DNA from 4 places in the Solwaraspora sp. WMMB762 genome. Region 3 is predicted to be linked to each of the others. Evidence: riboswitches for the same ligand, from Rfam matches in the RefSeq annotation. Region 3 holds a riboswitch; each other region holds the start of a gene.
What was found. A riboswitch is a leader RNA that binds a small molecule or an ion and turns the genes downstream of it on or off. The one in region 3 is predicted to bind cobalamin.

Region 1 (4,220 bases), 3.5 Mb from region 3:
AGGCGCGGGCACGATTGGGGTCTCCGCAGTCAGATCACCTTCGCCACACCACCAGCACTTGGGCCTGTGCCGATCATATTCGCACAAGATGGTGGTTGCGGTGTGCTTCCGCAGAACGGCGGACAGCAGGTTCCGGCGGTCGACCATCGTCCGCCGCCACAGACGCCCGCCCATAGCGAAGCACCGATGCGGTATCCACGGTTCTTCGACCGGTTCCGCGACGCGATCAAGAACACCTGGACCGTCGAAGAGGTCGACCTGCACTCCGACCTCGCCGACCTGGCCCGCCTCACGCCTGCCGAGCGGCACCTGGTGTCCCGACTGGTCGCGTTCTTCGCCACCGGCGACAGATCGTGGCCAACAACCTGGTGCTCAACCTCTACCAGCACGTCAACTCGCCGGAGGGTCGCCTCTACCTGTCCCGGCAGCTGTTCGAGGAGGCGGTGCACGTCCAGTTCTACCTGAACCTGCTGGACACCTACGTGCCGGACGAGCAGGAACGGTTCGCGGCGTTCGCGGCGGTGGACAACATCCCGTCGATCGCCCGCAAGGCCGAGTTCTGCTTCCGGTGGATCGACTCGATCTTCGAGCTCCGGGAGCTGCGTACCCGCGCCGACCGGCGGGCGTTCCTGCTCAACCTGATCTGCTTCGCCGCCTGCATCGAGGGCCTGTTCTTCTACGGTGCCTTCGCCTACGTGTACTTTTTGCGGTCCCGGGGGCTGCTCAACGGTCTCGCGTCGGGCACCAACTGGGTGTTCCGCGACGAGTCGATGCACATGGCGTTCGCCTTCGACGTGGTGGACACCGTCCGCGCCGAGGAGCCGGACCTGTTCGACGCCGAGATGGAACAGCAGGTGCGGGACATGCTCGCCGAGGCGGTCGAGTGCGAGGTGCAGTTCGCCGCCGACCTGCTCGAACAGGGCGTCTCCGGGATGTCCCTGGCCGACATGCGCGAATACCTGCAGCACGTCGCCGACCGGCGGCTGGCCGTGCTCGGCATCGCACCGATGTACGGCTCGACCAACCCGTTCGCCTTCATGGACCTGCAGGACGTGCAGGAACTGTCGAACTTCTTCGAACGCCGGGTGTCGGCGTACCAGGTCGGGGTGACCGGGTCGGTCACCTTCGACGACGACTTCTGATTCGACGACGTTTTCTGCTCGGTTGAGCCGGATCGCTGCTGTCCCGGGCGGAGTTGTCGCCCAGGACAGCAGCGACCCGATCACAGACGCATTCCGTCGGTTCAGATGCGTTGAGCATGGCCTGGATCTGCGCAAGACGGGTCTGGGCATCGCGCAACTGCTGGTGTACTCGTACCGTCCGGGCGACCCGTGCGCCCACCTGCCGACGGGACGCATCAAGGCGGTTGAAGTCCGCAGGCGAGACCGCGATCATTTCACGGCCATCGACAATCACGGCACGCTTGTCGATCTTGCGGCCCATGCGGCACCTTCCGTGCGGACGAAGGTTGGACGACAAGTCCACCACGCGACAGCCAGGCACTGTCCCGTACGTCGGACACCCTGACCCGGACAGCGCCCTCGGGCCCGTACGATGGCCGGTGGAGCTGGTTCGTCCCGTCCGTACGGGCGGGACGTCGTAAGAGGGAACCCGGTGGGAGACCGGGACTGCCCCGCAGCGGTGAGTGGGAACGACCGCCGTCAACAGAGCACTGGACCGCGAGGTCTGGGAAGCGACGGCCAGTAGGCGACTGTGTTATGCCCACGAGTCCGAAGACCTGCCAGCGCTGCGCACGCCGCCGGTGTGCGCCGCCGGCGGCCTCTCGGGAGGGCCAGGGCGGAAAGCCGGTACCCGAGGTGTACCCGTTTTCCCTCCCGTGTCCGCCGGGCACTTCGAGGGAAGGACCCCCTTGGTGAGTACCGCATTCGGCCAGAGCACCGTGCTCGGCTACCCACGCATCGGCGCCAATCGTGAGCTGAAGAAGGCTGTCGAGGCGTACTGGGCTGGCACCATCGACGCCGACGACTTGGAGAGCACCGCCGCCGGGCTGCGGGCCGAGGTCTGGCGTACGCTGCGCGACGCTCGCCTCGACGCGATCCCGTCGAATGTCTTCTCCTACTACGATCACGTTCTCGACACGGCCGTCGCCGTCGGCGCGATCCCGACCCGGTTCACCCGGCTCGGCCTCTCCGCGCTCAACACCTACTTCGCCATGGCCCGCGGCGTGGACGCCGAGCCGGCCCTGGAACTGACGAAGTGGTTCGACACCAACTACCATTACCTGGTGCCGGAGATCGACTCCGACACCGTCTTCACGCCCGATCCGACCAAGGCGCTCAGGGAGTACGCCGAGGCCGCCGAGCTGGGCATCACGACCCGGCCGGTGCTCGTCGGGCCGGCCACGTTCCTGCTCCTGGCCAAGGGCGACGATCCGTTCGCCCGCATCGACGACCTGGTCGAGACGTACGCGCGGATCCTCACCGCGCTGGCCGACGCGGGCGTGGCCTGGGTGCAGCTCGACGAGCCCGCGTACGTCGCCGACCGCACCCCGAACGAGATCGACGCGCTGCGCCGCGCCTACACCCGACTCGGTGAACTGGCCAACCGGCCGCAGATCTTCGTCGCGACCTACTTCGGTGAACTCGGCGACGCGCTGCCGGCACTGCTGGGCACCCCGGTCGAGGCCGTCGGCCTGGACCTGGTGGCGGGACCAGGGAACCTTCACCGGCTCGCCGCCGCCGGCCCACTGGGTGGCAAGACGATCGTCGCCGGCCTGGTCGACGGCCGCAACATCTGGCGTACCGACCTGCGGGCCGCCATCACGGCCGGCGCGACCGTCGCCGGCCTCGCCGATCACATGGCCGTGTCCACCTCCTGCTCGCTGCTGCACGTCCCGGTCGACCTGGCCGACGAAACCCGCCTCGATTCCCGGCTGTCCGAGCGGCTCGCGTTCGCCCGCCAGAAGGTCGACGAGGTCGTCGTGCTCGGTCGGGCGCTGCGCGACGGCACCACGTCACTGCCCGCCCCGGTGCCGCCCATTCCCGCGCAGTGGCGTCACGACGATGTCCGTGGCCGCCTGACCGCTCTGCGGCCCACCGACCGGCAGCGCGGCGACTACGCCACGCGCGCTGACCGCCAGCAGGAACGGCTGGGACTGCCGGAGTTGCCGACCACCACGATCGGGTCGTTCCCACAAACCAGTGAGCTGCGCAAGGCCCGTGCCGCGCACCGGGCCGGCAGGCTCGACGACGCCGGCTACGCGTCGCGGATGCGCGCCGAGGTGGAGCATGTCATCCGCCTACAGGAACAGTTGGGACTGGACGTGCTCGTGCACGGTGAACCGGAACGCAACGACATGGTCCAGTACTTCGGCGAGCAACTCGACGGCTTCGCGGCCACCGAGCACGGCTGGGTGCAGTCGTACGGCTCCCGCTGCGTCCGCCCACCGATCATCTACGGCGATGTGGCACGCAAGGCCCCGATGACGGTGGAGTGGTCCACCTACGCGCAGTCGCTGACCAGCAAGCCGGTCAAGGGCATGCTCACCGGTCCGGTCACCATCCTGGCCTGGTCGTTCGTCCGCAGCGACCAGCCACTCGCCGACACCGCCGACCAGGTCGCGCTGGCCCTGCGCGACGAATGCCACGACCTGGAGGCCGCCGGGATCCGGGTCATCCAGGTCGACGAACCGGCGCTGCGGGAGACGCTGCCGTTGCGCAAGAGCGACCAGAAGGCGTACCTGGACTGGGCCGTCGGCGCGTTCCGGCTGGCCACCAGCGGCGTCGCCGACGACACCCAGATCCACACCCACCTGTGCTACTCGGAGTTCGGTGAGGTGATCACCGCCATCGACGCTCTCGACGCCGACGTCACCAGCATCGAGGCGTCCCGGTCGAAGATGGAGGTCCTCGACGACCTTGCCGCGATCGGCTACAGCCGAGGTGTCGGACCCGGGGTGTGGGACATCCACTCGCCCCGGGTGCCGCCGCGCGACGAGGTGATCGAGGCGCTGCGTCGGGCCGTCGCGGCCGTGCCGGCACGGCGGTTGTGGGTGAACCCGGACTGCGGCCTGAAGACCCGCGCCTACCCCGAGGTCGAGGCGTCCCTGCGTCACCTGGTCGCGGCCGCCGCCGAGGTCCGCGGCAACTGACATCGCTACACCGGGCGGTCCCGTCACGGGACCGCCCGGCTCGACCCGGGAGGAATATTGAACGTCGAATCGACTGCTTTCCGAGCCGCGATCGAGGCTGTCCGCGCGG
Region 2 (4,220 bases), 5.1 Mb from region 3:
CGGCGGAGGTTTCCAGCGCGGTCAGGAAGATCTCCTCCTGGACGCGGGTGGACAGCTCCCGGGCCGACGCCGAGTCGAACGGTAGCCGCAGCGTGAAGAACGCGTCCTGCAGGCCCATCAGCCCCAGCCCGACCGGCCGCCAGCGCGGGTTCGACGCCGACGCCTGCGCCGCCGGGTAGTAGTTGATGTCAATCACCCGGTCGAGGAACACCACGGCGGTACGGACGGTGGCGCGCAGCTTCGCCCAGTCGACGCCGTCGGCGGTGACGTGCGCGCCGAGGTTGATCGACCCGAGGTTGCACACGGCGGTCTCGTCGTCGCTGTTGACCTCGAGGATCTCGGTGCACAGATTGGACAGGTGGATCGTGTTGCCCGGCTCACCGGTCTGGTTGGACAGCCGGTTCGCGGCGTCCTTGAACGTCATCCACCCGTTGCCGGTCTGCGCCAGGGTGCGCATCATCCGCCCGTACAGGTCGCGGGCCTTGACCGTCCGGACCGCCTTCTTCTCCGCCGCCCGGTACGCCTCGTCGAACGCCTCGCCGAACAGGTCGGGCAGCTCGGGTGCGTCGGACGGGTCGATCAGCGACCAGTCGGCGTCCGCCTCGACCCGCCGCATGAACTCGTCCGGGATCCAGTTGGCCAGGTTGAGGTTGTGGGTGCGCCGGGCGTCCTCACCGGTGTTGTCCCGCAGCTCCAGGAACTCCTCGACGTCCGGGTGCCACGGCTCCAGGTAGACGCAGGCGGCGCCCTTGCGGCGGCCACCCTGGTTGACCGCCGCGACCCCGGCGTCGAGGGTCTTGAGGAACGGTACGATCCCGTTGGACCTGCCGTTGGTGCCCCGGATCAACGCGCCCCGGCCGCGTATCCGCGACCAGGAGATGCCGATCCCGCCGGAGAACTTCGACAGCTTCGCCACCTGGTGGTACCGCTCGTAGATCGAGTCGAGTTCGTCGCGCGGCGAGTCGACCAGGAAGCAGGACGACATCTGGGTGTGCCGGGTTCCCGAATTGAACAGGGTCGGTGAGCTGGGCAGATAGGCCAGGCTGGAGATCAGCCGGTAGAAGTCGATCGCCTCGGCCGGGGTCTGGGACAGCCCGCAGGCCACCCGCAGCAGCCAGTACTGTGGCGTCTCCACAACCAGCCGGGTCTGCGGATGCCGCAGCAGGTAACGGTCGGCCACCGTACGCAGCCCGAAGTACTCGAAGCGCAGGTCGCCGTCGACGTCGACAGCGTCGTCGAGTTTGCGGGCGTTGCGAGCGACGAAGGCGGCGGTGTCGTCGCCGATCAGCCCGAGGCCGTGGGCGTAGCGGATCGACTGGCTGAAGCTGGCCACCTGCTGGCCGCGGACCTCCTTGTCCACGTAGGCGGCGAGCAGCCGGGCCGCCAGTTTCGAGTACTGCGGCTCCTCGCCGATCAGCTCCGCCGCCGTCTGAATGGACAGTTTGTCCAGCTCGGCGGTTGTCGCCCCGTCGTACAGTCCGCTGATCGTCCGGGTCGCCACCCGCAGCGGGTCGACCTCGTCCAGGTCGGCGACCCAGTGTTCGACCGCCTTGACGATCTTGTTGACGTCCACCGGTTCGGTGTCGCCGTCGCGCTTGCGTACCTGCATCGGTTCCCCTTGTCGTGCCTGTCCACCGGTCGACGGACACACGGGGAGGACGCCACCGGTCACCCACCTGGCGGTCTGCTCCGCCGGCGTGGACCGGTCGTCGGCGTCGGCCGTCCCGCGCGGCCTTCGACCACCGCACGCGACGCGTGCGGCACGCTGGCAGGTCTTCGGACTCGTGGGCGTCGTGCTCGTACCTACTGGCCGTCGCTTCCCGGACCCGCCACGGGTCCAGTGCTCGGTGACGGCGGTCGTTCCCACTCACCGCTGCGGGGCAGTCCCGGACTCTAACCGGGTTCCCTCTTGCCTCGACCACCGCCGAGGGGCGGCCGAACCAGCTGCGGGGTACACCATATATGGGAGCAAGCCAGAAGACGCAACACCAGATACTGTGTTCGGCGTGTCGCGGCGTCGGGTGCACCGGGTGCGAGGAGGAGGGTCCGTCGGGTGAGAAGCGTGCTATGGGGTCTGTACGGGGCGGTGCTCGGCGCCCTGCTCGTCGGCGTCGTCGGGGTGCTCAGCATCCAGGCGACCGGGCTGCGGGCCGGTGCGGTCTTCGACCTGAACAACACCCTGGCCGGGATCACCTCGCCACAGACCCCGTACCTGCCGATGCTCGGGATCGCGGCCGTGAGCAGCCTGGCCGCATGGGCGCTCACCGTCGGGCCCCGGCGACGGCCCCGACTGTGCCGGGTGGGCCTGGTCGTCGGCTTCAGCGTGTCGACCATGGCGCTGATCGCCCTGTCGTTCGTCATCGCACCCGACATCGCCGCGCAGCGCGAACTGCTACTCGGAATCCTGCCGGGCTGGCGGGGATGGATCCACAGAGGAGGCGGCGAGTCCGCCGTACACCTGCTGGTGGCCCTGGCGATCGGATCGCTGTGGCTCTATCCAGACCGACAACCGGCCCGGCCCACCGCTGCCAGCGGCGGCGGTACGGGCGGACAAGGTGGCGACGCGGCGACTGGCGCCGAGCCCGTCATCGACCTCGGCCGGCGCTGATCCGGCCGGCGCTGATCCGGCCGGTGAGGACCCGGCCGGCGAGTAGCGCGGCGCCGGCCAGCACAGCGGCGTTGCCGAGCCGGGCGGTACGCACCGGCAGCCGGTCGATCCCGGGCAGCGCCGCCGCGTGCAGCGCGGCACGCACGCCGGCGACGAACCGGTCGCCGAGTCCGACGACGCCACCGCCGAGGACGACCACCTCGGGATCGAGCAGGTTCGCGGCGGTCGCCAGCCCCGCGCCCAGCACCTGGGCAGCCAGCTCGGTCACCTCGACCGCGACCGGATCGCCGCCGGCAGCCGCCGCCGCGACCTCCTCCAGGGGCGGTGCCGCGCCGCGACCGGTCCGGGCCGCGTACTCGGCGGCGATCGCCGGGCCGGCCGCGTACGCCTCGACGTGGTCGACCGCGCCGCAACCGCAGCGTCGGCCGAGGTGCCGGGCGGCCGGCAGATGTCCGACGCTGCCGGCGAACCCGTGCCGGCCCACCAGCACCTCGCCGCCGACCACGATGGCGCCGCCGATACCGGTGCCGGCGGCGACGACGAGCGCGTCCCGGGCGTCGGCGGCGGCGCCGCACCACGCCTCACCGGCGGCCATCGCGTGTACGTCGTTGCACACCACGACCGGCAGGCCGAGGGCGGCGGTGAACGCTGCCCGCACGTCGGTGCCCCGCCAGCCGGGCAGGGTGTCGGTGGCGTGGGTGACCCGACCCGCCGGGTCGACGGCGCCAGCGGTGCCGACCCCGCAGGCGACCGGGGTCCCAGCCGCGTCCCGCCCGACCTGACGGGCCAAATCGATCGCAGCGGCGAGTACCGCGGCGGCGCCCTCGGCGGCCGGCGTCGGCACCCGGCGCAGTGGGCCGACAGCGCCGTCGACGCCGACGAGCGCGGCGGCGATCTTCGTACCTCCGATGTCGACACCGATGGTGACCGGGCCGTCGGTGCCGGCCATGGCTGCCGCCATCAGTGCTGCCCAGCCAGGCTGGCCGAACTGTCTGCGCTGGCGGCACCGGCCGGGCCGGTCGGGCTGGCCGGGCGTGGAGCGGCTGCGGCGAGGCCCCGGGTCAGCGCGACCGGGTCGGTGATCGCGGTTCCGACGACCGTCGCGTACGCGCCTGCGGCGAAGGCGGCACGCACCTGGTCGGGGGTGGCGAACCGGCCCTCGGCGACGACGCGGACCCCGGCGGCGGTGAGCGCCGCGACGAGGTCGAGGTCGGGGGCCTCCTGCCGTGGGCTGTCCGGGGTGTACCCGGACAGTGTGGTGGCCACCAGGTCCGCGCCGGCCGCCCAGGCGGCGGTGCCCTGGTCGACGGTTGCCACGTCGGCCATCACGGGCAGGCCGAGCTGCCCGTGGACGCGGGCGACCAGAGCGTCGACCGGCAGCTCGCCCCGTCCGGTGGCCTCGACGGCGACGACGTCGGCACCGGCGGCGGCGAGCGCCTCGACCAGCTCCCAGCGTGGGGTGATCAGGTCGCGGTCAGCGGCCCGCTCCTTGTGCAGCGCGATCACCGGAAGGTCCACTACGGACTTCACGGCCCGTACGTCGTCGGGGTGGTTGACCCGCACGGCGGCGGCACCACCGAGGGCGGCGCACGCGGCGAGCCGGGCGATGACG
Region 3 (4,220 bases):
GCGGCGAGGAGTGCGACCAGCGCCTGCTCACGGGGGGTCAGTGTGATCGCAGGTCTCCCTCCTGGACCGGACCGGCGCGCCCGCGCCCACAGCCGGTCGAACAGGTCGCACAGTTGGCGGACCGCGACCGGGTCTACCAGTTCGACGTATCCGGCCTCGAAGTCGAGCGGATCGACGGGGAACAGCGCGACGCGCCGGTCGTAGACCAGCAGTTTGATCGGCGGGTCGGGCAGCTCCCGGACCCGTTCGGGGTCGGCCGTGTCAAGCTGGGCGAGATGCTCGACGCTGTGGTCGTCGACGGTGGGCGGCCGCTGCAGCACCCGTACCCGGATGCCCCGGTCCAGTTGGCTGCGGTCCAGTGGGATCGCCTCCGCCGAGGCCGCCGCGCTGATCACTTCGGTGTTGATGGCCAGGTGTTCGTGTCGTTCGGCGGCGACCAGCCGCCGCACCCGGTCGCGGGCGGCGGTCCGGCTGCCCAGGCTGCGTACCGCCGGGTCGTCCGGGCCGGGCAGGTCGATGCCGTGCACGGTACGGAAATGCTGGCGCCAGACGTCCTGCCGCCGTACCGGCCGAGCGGGCCGGCGTAGCCGCGCGATGACCGGACCCGCTGGCAGCGGCCGCCAGCCGGCAGCGGTCGGCACCGCCGCCGCCAGGCCGTTCAGTTCGTCGAGCGCGACCTTGACGCGTTTGCGGGTCAGCCCCAGCTCGTGGGCGAGCTGGCCGCTGCTGCGGGCACCGAACATGGTCAGCGCCCGGTAGACCAGATCGGCATCGGGTGAGGCGCCCCACCGGGTCAGTTGTGCAACCGCGGTCGGGCCGTGCGTCCTGATGGTCCCCGTTCCCCGTGTCACGCCGGTCAGCTCAGCACAGATATGCCGCAGGAGAGAAGGCCACGGCGCCGGACGGTTGCACGATTGTGCAATCGGTTCGCGCCGTACCTTGTCGAACCGGGCGCCAATAGGTGACCGTGATCCGGGCAGGCGCGCGTTCGGGGGCGTCGCTTGTCGGCCGCCGGATCGTGGTGGCCGGCAAGCGACGGCACTACGGCGGTCAGGACGTCGGGGCGGATTTTCCCCAGCGGGGGGCGGCGAAGCGCAGCCCGGCGAGCCGGTCCGGCGGTGCGGCCAGGCCCGGCCCGCCGGCGGCGATCCAGTCGACGACAATCGACAGTGCCGTCTCGTCGAGCACCCCGCCGAGCCACACCGGGCGGGCACCCAGTCGGCGGGCCAACACCGCTGGCTGCACCACCACCACGTTGGACCGGTCACAGGCGTTGAGGCAGTCGGACACCCGTACCGACCCGGCGGCGCGCAGGATGTCGAGCTGCCGGTCATGGTCGACGTCCGGGTGTTTGCGGCGGGTGCCGCAGCAGCAGCCCCGGCAGACGGTCACCCGGGCGGGGTGCCCGGCTGCCGGTCCCGCCGGGCCGTGCTCCGCTCCCGTCGCGCCGTCCTCAACCGTCACGCGACGTTGGCGAGCGTGGGCCGCCGGTCACCGGTCCGGGCCGGGGTGAGCAGCAGTCCGAACACCACCCCGAGGACCGTCCACATCGTGGCGAGCTGCGCCAGCGAGGCGAGCCGGAACTCCCACAGCAGCGCCGCCGGGATATCGGCGGGCACGTCGACCCCGGTGGCCGGCCAGAGCGCCAGCAGCAGGGCGTACCCGACGACGGCCAGCGCCGCCGCGACCACCGTCCGGTAGGGAGCCGGCCGCGCCCAGCCGGTCAGCCGCCGGTGGGTCAGCAGCGCCAGCCAGGTGACGGCGGCTGCGGCGATGATGAACGACAGATACTGTCCGGTGCGCTGGTTGACGGTGTCCGGGTCGCCGACGCCCGGCGGGTTGGCCGGGAAGTGGATCGCCGGTAGCAGCGCCACCACGACGAAGCCGAGCCCGGCGAGCAGCCCCACGCGGCGGAAGTCGTCGCGGCCGGGCAGCAGGTGCCGGGTCGCCGCGAAGACCACGGCGACGATCAACGCCAGGCACAGCGCCACCGCGACGGTGGCGACCAGCCCGCCGAGGACCTGCATGGCCCGACCGACCAACTCCTCGTCGTGGCTGTGTCCGGCCGTCCCGGTCGCCGCGCGGGCCTCCTCGACGACCAGCGCCGACTCGATCTGCGGTTCGACGATCAGCAGGGCCGCCACCGCGCCTGCCACGCCGGCGGCCGCACCGGCGAGCAGGCCGCGGCCCAGCACCGCGCCGAACGGGTAGGTGCTCATCGGAGCCGGCCGCCCGCTCAGTGGCACGGTACGCCGAGGGCGTGCCGGCCGTCGTGGGTGAACTCGTGCACGAACTCGGCGGCACCGGCCAGCACCAGCCCGTTGTCCTGCGCGACCAGGTAGATGACGACCGCCGCGACGGCGGCCAGCAACCAACCGGCGAGCGGTACGCGGATGGCGGTGGTGGTGACCTCGCCGCCGACAGAAGGTGCAGTCATGCCAGGAAATCCTCTCGTCCATGCCTCGTGGCGATGCGGTGCGTGCCACGGCCGGTCTCCTGGCTCCCGGATCGTCGCAGCCGTCCCGCCTTCCCGGACCGTCGTCGGCCCAGTGGCATGGTGGAACGGACACTTCCCGGTCACAGTGGCGAGGACCACGCCGGACTCACACCGGCTTCCCGAACACCGTGGCATGCGCAGCGTACCGCCGTCGTGACCGGCCGGGCAATGGCTGTGGCCGTGGCCGGCACCGGGACCGGCGCCACATTGACGGTGGACCGTCGGTGGGGGAGCATGACCGGCACGAGCGGTGCGCGGAGGAACCCGGTGCGAATCCGGGGCGGTCCCGCCACTGTGACCGGTGAGTCGCGTCCCCGTGAGACAGCCACTGCCCCAACGGCGGGAAGGCTCGGGACGCGACGTCGATCCGGCAGCCAGGAGACTCCGGCCGCTCGCTGGTCCACCGGTACGCGGGCGTGGACACCCGCGGGAGGGATTCACCATGCACACCTGTCGGCCCCTGCCATGACGCCGTACCCGTTCACCGCCGTCGTCGGCCTGCCCGACCTGCGGCAGGCCCTGCTGCTCGCCGCGGTGCACCCCGGCATCGGCGGCGTGCTCATCCGGGGTGAGAAGGGCACCGCGAAGTCGACGATCGTCCGCGCGCTGGCCGGGCTGCTGCCGGAGGTCGACCGGGTGCTCGGTTGCCGGTTCGGCTGCGACCCGGCGGCCCCGGACCCAACCTGCCCCGATGGGCCGCACACCGCGCCGGTGACCGCACGCCGCGGCCCGGCCGCCCTGGTCGAGTTGCCGGTCGGCGCCACTGAGGACCGGGTGGTCGGCACGCTCGACATCCAGCGGGTGCTCAGCGCCGGCGTGAAGGCCTACGAGCCAGGGCTGCTCGCCGCCGCGCACCGGGGCCTGCTCTACGTCGACGAGGTCAACCTGTTGCCGGACCATCTGGTGGACCTGCTGCTGGACGCGGCGGCAATGGGCCGGGCCCACGTCGAACGCGACGGGGTGTCGGTCAGTCACGCCGCCCGGTTCCTGCTGGTCGGCACGATGAACCCGGAGGAGGGCGAGCCGCGTCCACAGTTGCTGGACCGCTTCGGGCTGATGGTGTCGGTGGCCGCACCTTCCGAGGTGGCCGACCGGGCCGAGGTGGTGCGCCGGCGGCTGGCGTACGAGACCGACCCGGTGGCGTTCGCGGATCGCTGGCGGTCCACCGACAACCAGCTCGCGCTGCGGGTACGCGATGCGCGGGCGGCCCTGCCTGCGGTCACGCTGCCCGATGCCGAGATCGACCGGATCGCCCGGATCTGCCTGGCGTACCAGGTGGACGGTATGCGGGCCGACATTGTGATGGCCCGCGCCGCCGTCGCGCTGGCCGCCTGGCGCGGTCAGACGGCGGTCACCGCCGCTGAAGTCGCCGACGCAGCCCGGCTGGCGCTGCCGCACCGGCGGCGCCGTGACCCGCTCGACCCGCCCGGCGCCGACGAGCAGCGCCTCGACGAGGTGCTGCGGGACGAGTGCGGCGACGACGATCCCGGTCCTGCGCCGCCGCCGGATCCGCCACCACCGGACGCCGGTCCGTCGCAGGGTCCGCCCGACTCGGATGGCGGCCCGTCACCCGGTCCGCCACCACCGGACGGCGGCCCGCCGCCCGAGCCAGCTACGCCGGACGCCGGTGGGCCGGCGGACGGTGCCGAGCAGCCGGACGGCGTACCGCCGGGCGGTCCGGCTCCGGCGGCGGCCGGGCCCGCGTACCGGCCCCGGACACTGC
Region 4 (4,220 bases), 3.5 Mb from region 3:
GCCCAGGCCGCCCACTCGGGCGACACCCGCAGCGCCGGGTCGGCGCCGAAGATCGACGCGCCCGGGGCCATCCGATGCGGCCGGGCCTGCGCCCGGGCCACCGCGACCGGACGCCGGGACAGCGCGGCCATCGCCACCGCGGCGTTGTCGATCACCCGGTTGGCGACCATCGCCGCCGCGTCGGCGTCCAGCGGAGCGCGCGCGGTGGCCACCTCGGCCAGAGCCCAGGCCAGCTGCCGGTCGCGGGGCAGCCGTTCCGCACTGGGCGATACGCGTACGACGTGCTCGATCAACAGGGTCTCCTCAGGCTCGGCGGTCACCCTGTCAGGCTCACCGGCCGACAGGTCCTGCGTCGAGGCCCGGAAAATGCGTACTTTCCACGACGGGAGCAGTGAAACTGCAACGTTTGCAAAACTTGCAAGTGTTATATTCGCAGCTCGGGGCACCGCGAGGAGGCGACGAGTGACGGCGGACAAGAAGCTGTACGCGCACGCCAAACTGCGCCGGCTCCGCCGCGAGCATGGCCTCACCCAGGCCGAACTCGCCCGCCGTCTAGACATCTCCACCAGCTATCTGAACCAGATCGAGAACAGCCAACGCACGCTCACCGCGCCCATCCTGTTGCGCCTGGCCAAGGTGCTCGGCGTCGATCCGGAACACTTCGCCGACACCGACGTGGAGCGACTCGGTGCCGACGTGCGCACCGCGCTGGCCGACGAGGCGAGCGGCGTGAGCGTCGACCCGGTCGAGGTCGTCGAACTCGTCCGCGACTACCCGGCCGCCGCCCGCGCTCTGGTCGCCCTGCACCAGCGCTACCAGGACGCCGTCGGACGGGTCGCCGCCCTCGCCGGACCCACCGGCAACCCGCCGCTGCTCGGTGAGCCGCACGACGCCGTACGCGACTTCTTCTACGAGCACTACAACCACTTCGACCCACTGGACACCGCCGCCGAACAGCTCGCCAGCCACCTACGGCTGACGCCCGCCCGAGCGGCCGAGGCGCTCAGCGAATACCTGCTCGATCAGCACGGTGTCCGGGTGGTCGTCACGACTCCCCCCGCCACCGGCGAATCACGCCGGTTCGACCCGGACAGCCGGGTGCTCTACCTGGCCGCCAACCATGCCAACGGCCAACGCGCCTTCCAGATGGCCACCCAGCTGGCATTCCTCGAACACGGCGACCAGATCAGCGAGCTGGCGACCGGCCTCACCTCGCCGCCGGCGACCGCGCTGGCCCGCATCGGCCTCGGCAACTACTACGCCGGCGCGCTGCTCATGCCCTACACCGACTTCCACCGCCAGGCCGAACAACTGCGCTACGACGTCGACCTGCTCGCTGGCCAGTACGGCGTCAGCTTCGAAACCGTCTGCCACCGGCTCAGCACCCTGCAACGACCGACCCGCCGCGGAGTACCGTTCGCCTTCCTGCGCGTCGACCGCGCCGGGAACATCTCGAAACGACAGTCCGCGACCGACTTCCACTTCTCACGCTTCGGCGGCACCTGCCCTTTGTGGATCATTTACGAGGCGATCGCCGCCCCCGGACGGATCCTCACCCAGGTCGCCGAGATGCCCGACGGAAAACGCTACTTCTGGATCGCCCGCACCGTCACCCACGGCGGACGCGGACACCACAGCCCGCGCAGCACCTTCGCCGTCGCTCTCGGCTGCGAAGTACGCCACGCCCACCGGCTCGTCTACAGCGACGGCATCGCCCTCGACGACCCCCGCACCGCCACCCCGATCGGCCTCGGCTGCCGCATCTGCGAACGCCGCGACTGCGCCCAACGCGCCCGTCCGCCCGCCGCCGGCGGCCTACTCATCGACGAGAACCGGCGCACCGTCATCCCCTACGCGGTGGACCGCAGATAGCGTGCATCGAACGTGGTGAGCAAACACTACGGCACCGGCGCATCACCTTCTCCCAACGACTGGGCGTTCGGGAGCTGCCCATCCGGGACTACGCGCCACCACACCACACGGGAACACACCGGCTACGGCTTCTACCGGCTGACGCCCACGGGCACCCCTGCCTCCGGCGCACCTTCGGGACGTCGTTCTGGCCGTGTACCGACACTGGTACGGCCTGCCCGCCGAGCATCCGGTGGTACATCGCACGTTGCGCGCCAGTGGTCTGCTCGGCCCGGTGTTACCGCAGGTCTAGCGCAGCGCCGCCACCCGGGTTGTCGTCGACAGCGATGGCTTGATAGATGCCGGCCAGTTCGAGAGCTCTGACACGGTATCCTTGCCTCGCAGCCGGTCTGCTGCGGCATCCAGTCGTGGCGGCGCAAGAGGGAACCCGGTGTGAGTCCGGGACTGCCCCGCAGCGGTAAGTGGGAACGACCATCGTCGAGGACACTGGACCCGATTCGGGTTTGGGAAGTGACGGTCACTAGGAAGCCCGGGATCTCCCGGTCACGCCCACGAGTCCGAAGACCTGCCCGCTGTCCACATGCACGAGGCCTGTGGCGAGCTCGGTGACCTTCGAGGGCGGGTTGACCATCAGCGACGGCACGTCCCCCGTGCTGCGCTCGATCGCACCCTCTCCGTGCCGAGTCTTCACGGCCGGAAGGAGACAGAGGTGCGCGCGGCATCGATTCGACAGCACCGTATGCCGACCGGCATTGGCGAGCCGCACCGTCTGCGGTTCACGCTCAGGAGCATGCCATGCAAGCTCAGCGTCCGAGCACGCTGCGGGGATCGCCTCGACGTCAACCTGTGCACCTGCCGGCCGATCACCCCTGTCCCGCACCACGAGCGGAGCACCCCATGAGCAAACCGCTGCGGCCCCGACGCACGATCATCAACGGCGAAGAACTCGTCGTCCTACCGGTCGCCGACTACGAACGTCTCGCCACCGCGCGCCGGCAACTCGGAGCACGCGAGGCCCGGCTTCGTAGCCTGACCCACCAGGTGCGCGTCCTGACCGAACTGCTCATCACGATCCAGCAGTTCCTCGCGGAAGCACCGGCCTGCTGCGACACACGACGCGATGCCGACAACCAGCTCAGCGACCTGACGCGCGCCCAGCGACTCCCGCGACCCGCGTCCGCACCCGAGACGAGACCATGAGTCACCGTCACCTCCGGGAGCCCTCCGCAACCGCACCGGTCACGGCACCGTCCTCGGCGGGGGTCTGGTCGGTGTTCACGCCGCAGGGACGCCGATGAGTGACGACCGGCCGCCTCACCTCATGCCGTCCACCGGCCGCCACCCCCCGGCACCCGACGACTGCCGAACTCCGACCGAATCGCCGCTGCCCGCCGGTGCACTCGCCCGCCGGCTCGGTGTGGCCCCCACGACGCTGCGGTCCTGGCACCAGCGGTACGGGCTGGGCCCCAGCGGTCACCAAGCCGGTCAACATCGCCGTTACACGCCACAGGACGTGGCCGCGCTCACGGTGATGGCCCAGTTGACCGCGCGTGGCGTGTCCGCGGCGGAAGCCGCCCTGCAGGCTCGCCGACAGGCGACACTGCAGCCCGTCGTCCACCCTGCCGTCGACCACCACACCGAGTCCGCAGCCCGTGGGATCGCCCGCGCCGCTCGCCGCATGGACGTACTGACCCTGCGGGAAACCCTGACTGCGGCGGTCGCCGCACAGGGCGTAGCGCACACCTGGCACACCCTGGCCGGCCCCGCCTTCATCCTGATCAGCCGAGCCCGATACAGCGAGGCACGTCGAGCGCTCACCCGGCGGGTGCTTGCCCGCTGCTTGAGTGAGGTCTTCGCCACGGTGCCGCGACCCCGCTCCGGATCGCCGGTTCGGGTCCTGCTGATCGCCATCGGCGAGCGCCGCGACTGCCTGGCGCTGGACGCCGTGGCCGCCGCGCTCGCCGAAGACGGGATCGCCTCGGTGCACCTGGGCTCCGGGCTGCGAGCCGCCACGATCGCCGACGCTGTGAGTCGTCGCCGACCCACCGTCGTCGTGCTGTGGAGTCACAGTCGGCATCACCGCGGGCCAGAGCTTCTCCGGACGCTCGCTGACGTGTCGGGCTACCAGCCCGCCGTCGTGATCGCAGGGAAGGGCTGGTCGCCCCAGACCACACCGGCGGCCGGGGTGTTGGGTCCATGCCCCGAGCTCGCCGACGCGGTCGCCACCGTCGAAGGTCTGGTCTGAAACGACGCGGACCGGATCTCGCAATGGTTCACGGTCCGGGTGGCACACACGCGATAGTGATGCCACCCGGACCGGTCCGCTCAGGCGAGGTCGACGCCGGGAT

Region 1: linked by a shared signal. The riboswitch ahead of metE (5-methyltetrahydropteroyltriglutamate--homocysteine S-methyltransferase) and the one ahead of ACN27J_RS03620 (VWA domain-containing protein) in region 3 are both predicted to bind cobalamin.
Region 2: linked by a shared signal. The riboswitch ahead of ACN27J_RS26280 (ribonucleoside-diphosphate reductase subunit alpha) and the one ahead of ACN27J_RS03620 (VWA domain-containing protein) in region 3 are both predicted to bind cobalamin.
Region 4: linked by a shared signal. The riboswitch ahead of ACN27J_RS18775 (hypothetical protein) and the one ahead of ACN27J_RS03620 (VWA domain-containing protein) in region 3 are both predicted to bind cobalamin.

What each region holds. Positions count from the first base shown of each region.
Region 1 covers NZ_JBMHMD010000001.1:4,216,194-4,220,413, reverse strand. Annotated here, with positions in the region: partial or broken gene ACN27J_RS18800 (ribonucleotide-diphosphate reductase subunit beta) at 226-1,142, shown strand; gene ACN27J_RS18795 (hypothetical protein) at 1,120-1,443, opposite strand; cobalamin riboswitch at 1,552-1,760, shown strand; gene metE (5-methyltetrahydropteroyltriglutamate--homocysteine S-methyltransferase) at 1,874-4,111, shown strand; gene ACN27J_RS18785 (glycine hydroxymethyltransferase) at 4,169-4,220, shown strand, end outside.
Region 2 covers NZ_JBMHMD010000001.1:5,848,387-5,852,606, reverse strand. Annotated here, with positions in the region: gene ACN27J_RS26280 (ribonucleoside-diphosphate reductase subunit alpha) at 1-1,609, opposite strand, end outside; cobalamin riboswitch at 1,751-1,960, opposite strand; gene ACN27J_RS26275 (hypothetical protein) at 2,054-2,608, shown strand; gene ACN27J_RS26270 (ROK family protein) at 2,586-3,569, opposite strand; gene ACN27J_RS26265 (putative N-acetylmannosamine-6-phosphate 2-epimerase) at 3,569-4,220, opposite strand, start outside.
Region 3 covers NZ_JBMHMD010000001.1:753,477-757,696, forward strand. Annotated here, with positions in the region: gene ACN27J_RS03600 (LuxR C-terminal-related transcriptional regulator) at 1-851, opposite strand, end outside; gene ACN27J_RS03605 (hypothetical protein) at 1,051-1,392, opposite strand; gene ACN27J_RS03610 (CbtA family protein) at 1,461-2,219, opposite strand; gene ACN27J_RS03615 (CbtB domain-containing protein) at 2,237-2,437, opposite strand; cobalamin riboswitch at 2,470-2,643, opposite strand; cobalamin riboswitch at 2,755-2,882, shown strand; gene ACN27J_RS03620 (VWA domain-containing protein) at 2,963-4,220, shown strand, end outside.
Region 4 covers NZ_JBMHMD010000001.1:4,210,633-4,214,852, forward strand. Annotated here, with positions in the region: gene ACN27J_RS18765 (MmgE/PrpD family protein) at 1-320, opposite strand, end outside; gene ACN27J_RS18770 (short-chain fatty acyl-CoA regulator family protein) at 463-1,872, shown strand; cobalamin riboswitch at 2,241-2,459, shown strand; gene ACN27J_RS18775 (hypothetical protein) at 2,770-3,072, shown strand; gene ACN27J_RS18780 (MerR family transcriptional regulator) at 3,167-4,117, shown strand; gene ACN27J_RS18785 (glycine hydroxymethyltransferase) at 4,198-4,220, opposite strand, start outside.